Regions from separate parts of the Amycolatopsis sp. NPDC051071 genome, predicted to be linked through region 2. Evidence: riboswitches for the same ligand, from Rfam matches in the RefSeq annotation. Region 2 holds a riboswitch; the other holds the start of a gene.
What was found. Region 2 has a riboswitch for thiamine pyrophosphate ahead of thiC (phosphomethylpyrimidine synthase ThiC). Riboswitches for the same ligand answer to the same signal wherever they lie in the genome.
Positions count from the first base shown of each region.

Region 1: it holds a riboswitch for thiamine pyrophosphate, as region 2 does, so the genes downstream of both, thiO (glycine oxidase ThiO) here and thiC (phosphomethylpyrimidine synthase ThiC) in region 2, are expected to answer to the same signal.

Region 1 is NZ_JBFBBY010000207.1:8,492-10,690, reverse strand. Features, by position in the region: gene AB0M65_RS36865 (thiazole synthase) at 1-73, opposite strand, end outside; gene thiS (sulfur carrier protein ThiS) at 76-276, opposite strand; gene thiO (glycine oxidase ThiO) at 276-1,361, opposite strand; TPP riboswitch at 1,355-1,462, opposite strand; gene thiE (thiamine phosphate synthase) at 1,493-2,173, shown strand.
Region 2 is NZ_JBFBBY010000184.1:6,952-9,150, reverse strand. Features, by position in the region: gene thiC (phosphomethylpyrimidine synthase ThiC) at 1-954, opposite strand, end outside; TPP riboswitch at 948-1,078, opposite strand; gene AB0M65_RS35395 (glycoside hydrolase family 15 protein) at 1,355-2,199, shown strand, end outside.

The DNA.
Region 1 (2,199 bases), on a different contig from region 2:
CCGCGCCGCCGGTGCCGATGATCAGCCGTGACGAGAGCTTGTGCTCGCCGATGACGAGATGGTCGCCGTCCATTTTCATCCTCCTTGGACCGCGGTCAGGATGTCGACGCTGGCGCCCTTGCGCACCACCGCTTCCGGCCATTCGCCGCGCCGGACGACCACGCCGTCCACCGCGACCGCGACGCCCCGCGCCGCCGTGCCCAGCGCTTCGAGCACGCCTTCGACCGTTGTCCCGTCGGGGAACTCACGCCGCTGGCCGTTGACCTGGATCTCCATCACATCCGCTCCTTGCTGAACCGACCACTGAGCCGCGCCGGTGCGGCCGCGGCGATCTCGTCCGGCAACGGCTCGCCGTCCAGCCAGGCCAGCGCGGCGTCCGCGGTGACCGGGGCCATCAGGAGGCCGTTGCGATGGTGGCCTGTCGCGGCGAAGACGCCTTCGCCCAGCTCACCGATGAAAGGCATCGTGTCGACGCTTGCCGCGCGAAGCCCGGCTGCGATCTCGACAAGTTCGTACTCGGCGATGCCCGGGAGGACTCGCTCCGCGCCTTCGAGCAGCTCGCGGACCCCACGGGCGGCGACAGTCTCGTCAAAACCGGCCTCGTACTGGGTCGCGCCGAGCACGAGTTCGCCGTCGTCACGCGGGACGAGGTAAAGCGGGCGGCCCTCGACCATCGCGCGGACGGTCCGGCGCGGCGGCGGCAGGCAGCCCCGGCGGGGCCGCAGCCGCAGGATCTCGCCCTTGAGCGGGCGGACGGCGTCGGCGAGCGCGGGATGCAGGCGGCCGGTCCAGGCACCGGCGGCGAGAACGACATCGCCTTCGAGGTCTTCGAAGCCCGTGACCGTCTCGTGGCGAAAGCCGACCGCATGCTTGTCACCAGCGTGTTTGAGCGCACGCAGCAGCCTTCTGTTGTCCACGGCCAGATCCCCGGGCACCAACAGTCCACTTCGGACAGAGCCGGAGATCCCGGGCTCGGCACGGCGGACCTCGCGGCCGGTCAGCTGCTCGACGTCGCGGCCGAGTTCGGCGAGGTACGCGGCCAGCATTTCGAGGTTGCCCGCGTCGGCGCTGTCCAGTGCGACGACGAGCGTGCCGTGCGGCGACAGACCCGGGTCGACGCCCTCTTCCGCCAGGTCACGGGCGAAATCGGGCCAGCGCCGCAGCGACGCCTCGCCGAGGGCGAGAACGTCCTCCTCGCCGGGCCAGGCCTCCGTGACCGGGGCCAGCATGCCGCCCGCGAGCCAGGACGCGCCGCGCCCCGGATCGGGGTCGAAGACGGTGACGCGGTGGCCGCGCACGGCAGCACGCCAAGCGATCGAGAGGCCGATGACCCCGCCGCCGACTACCGAAAGTTCTCTCATGAACGCACGCTCCCTGCGCCGGCATGATCCGGATCAGGTTCCACGGTCGGAGCGGTCGCGGCTCCCTCTCAGCCCGTCCTCGGGCTCCCGTGCGGACCATGCCACCGTAGCGCGCGGGTAACGTCGCCGCCATGCCCACCCTGTCTGATCCGCGGCTCCGCGCGCGGCTCGCGAACGCCCGCCTGTACCTCTGCACCGACGCCCGGTCCGACCGCGGCGACCTCGCCGAATTCGCCGACGCGGCACTGGCGGGCGGGGTCGACATCATCCAGTTGCGGGACAAGACCGGCGGCGCGCCGCTGGAGGCGAAACACGAGATCGCGGCGCTGGAAGTGCTGGCCGAGGCGTGCGAGAGGCACGGGAAGCTGCTGGCGGTGAACGACCGCGCGGACGTCGCGCTCGCCGTCGGCGCGCAGGTGCTGCATTTGGGCCAGGACGACATCCCGGTGCGGCTGGCCCGCGAGATCCTCGGCGACGACGTCGTGATCGGCCGGTCCACCCATTCGGCCGAACAGGCCAAGGCCGCGGCCGAGGAGCCGGGCGTTGACTACTTCTGCACCGGCCCGTGCTGGCCGACGCCGACGAAACCGGGCCGCTCCGCGCCGGGCCTCGACCTGGTGCGCGCGACGGCGGCTTTTCCGACGTCGCGGCCGTGGTTCGCGATCGGCGGGATCGACGCCGATCGCCTGCCGGAGGTCCTGGACGCGGGGGCGTCACGAATCGTCGTCGTCCGGGCGATCACCGGCGCCGAAAACCCCGAAGCGGCCGCTCGCGCCCTTCGCTCCTCCCTGACGCCGCAACCAGTCCTCTAGTTGCGGTACTTGCGTGTGCATGCACC
Region 2 (2,199 bases):
CGCGCGGTCGTTCGCGTCGGCGATCGATCCGGGACGCAGGCCGTCGCCGAGTGAGAAGGTGACGTCGTATTCGCGCAAGATCTCACAGAGTTCGGCGAAATTGGTGTACAGGAACGATTCCTTATGGTGTGCGAGGCACCAGGCCGCCATGATCGAGCCGCCGCGCGAGACAATGCCGGTGACCCGGCGCGCGGTCAGCGGGATGTAACGCAGCAGCACGCCGGCGTGCACGGTGACGTAGTCCACACCCTGCTCGCACTGTTCGATGATGGTGTCGCGGTAGACCTCCCACGACAGCTTTTCCGGTTCACCGTTGACCTTTTCCAGTGCCTGGTAAATCGGCACGGTGCCGACCGGGACCGGCGAGTTCCGGACGATCCACTCGCGGGTCTCGTGGATCCGCTTGCCGGTGGAGAGGTCCATGATCGTGTCGGCGCCCCATCGGGTTGCCCACACCATCTTGTCGACTTCTTCCTCCACGGACGACCAGACGGCCGAGTTGCCCATGTTGGCGTTGATCTTCACCAGGAACTTCTTGCCGATGATCATCGGCTCGGACTCCGGATGCTTGCGGTTGACGGGGATCACCGCGCGGCCGCGCGCGACCTCGTCCCGCACGAATTCCGGCGAGCAGCGCTCGCGTGCCGCGACGTACTCCATTTCGCGGGTGATGACGCCCTGTTTGGCCCAGCCCAGCTGCGTGTTGTGCTCGCGGCCATCGGCCCAGCCCGCACGCAGCCGATGCAGTCCACTGTGGACATCGATCTGCGCGTCGTCGTCGGTGTACGGACCCGAGGTGTCGTAAACGTCGAAATGCTCGCCGTTCGAAAGATCGATCCGCCTCGCGGGGACCCGGAGACCGGATTCCGTCTGGTTGTAGACCTTGCGGGAACCGGTGATCGGCCCCGTGGTCACGGTCGGCGTGATGTTCTTGGCGTTCTCAAGCGTCGTCAACGACGTTCACTCCCTACGCCGGCATTACCCGGTCAGGTTCATGCGGTCGGCGGCACCGGGTCCCCTAGAAAGACTCCAGCCGCCCTCTCAGCCCGCCATGGCGCGAGCTCCCGCGGTTGTTTGGTTGTGCCCCGACCATGCCACGCGGAGGCTCCCGCAATCAACCCTCCAGGGCGACAGTCACTCCGAAGCCGACCAGGACACCGCCTGACGTGCACCCCTCCCGCGCAAGTAGAGGACTGGTTGCGATCCATGCGCGTGCAACTACCGCAACCAGTCCTCTACTTGCATGATCGACAAGTCGACAGCGTTACCGGTTCACCGGTTTGGAGCATGTGCGCGCACGGGATTCACGACAGAATTCCGATGCTCCGCACCGTTACAGAAGTCTGGGGTCGACATGCGAAAACTCTTACTCCCGGCGCTGGCCGGGGTGCTGATCGCCGGGCTGGTCCCGGCCGTGGCGGGGGCACAGGGTGGTGGGGCGCCCGGCGCGCCCGGGGCCCATCCGAGCTGGCTCCCGGCGAACAAGACCGGCTTCGGCACCGCCCGCGACAGGGCGAGCAACGTCTGGTTCACCCTCCAGGGCGGCCGTCTCTCCGAGGTCTACTACCCGGATCTGTCCACGCCGGGTGTCCGCTCGCTCGACCTCGTCGTCACCGACGGGAAGAGTTTCGCCACCGTCGACTCTTCGGCCAAGTCGCAGCAGGTGCGCCGCACCGACGCCGACGGCCTCACCTACGAGCAGACCATCACCGACGACCAGCGCCGCTGGAAGCTCCGCAAGACCTACGTCACCGACACGGCACGCGCGAGTGTGCTGATCGACGTCGACTTCGTTTCGCTGACAGGCCGCCCGTACCAGGTGTACGCCGTCGCGGATCCCGACCTCACCAACGAGGGATCCGACGACTCCGCCCGATCACAGGGCGCGAGCGCCGTCGCGTCCGACGCGAAGACGGCGGCCGCGCTGACCGCGGAACCGGCGTTCTCCCGCACCAGCGTGGGCTACGCGGGTTCGTCCGATGGCCTTACCCAGTTGACGAAGTCCTTCACTCTCAAGGATTACGCGAGTGCGGCCAAGGGCAACGTGCTGCTCACCGGGCAGACAGTCGCCGACGGTGTCCGCGCCCGGCACTTCACGCTTTCGCTTGGCATGGGCGCGAAGGACTCCGACGCACTCGCCAACGCGAAAGCGTCGCAGCGGCGCGGATTCGTCGATGCCGCCCGTTCGTATGAACGCGG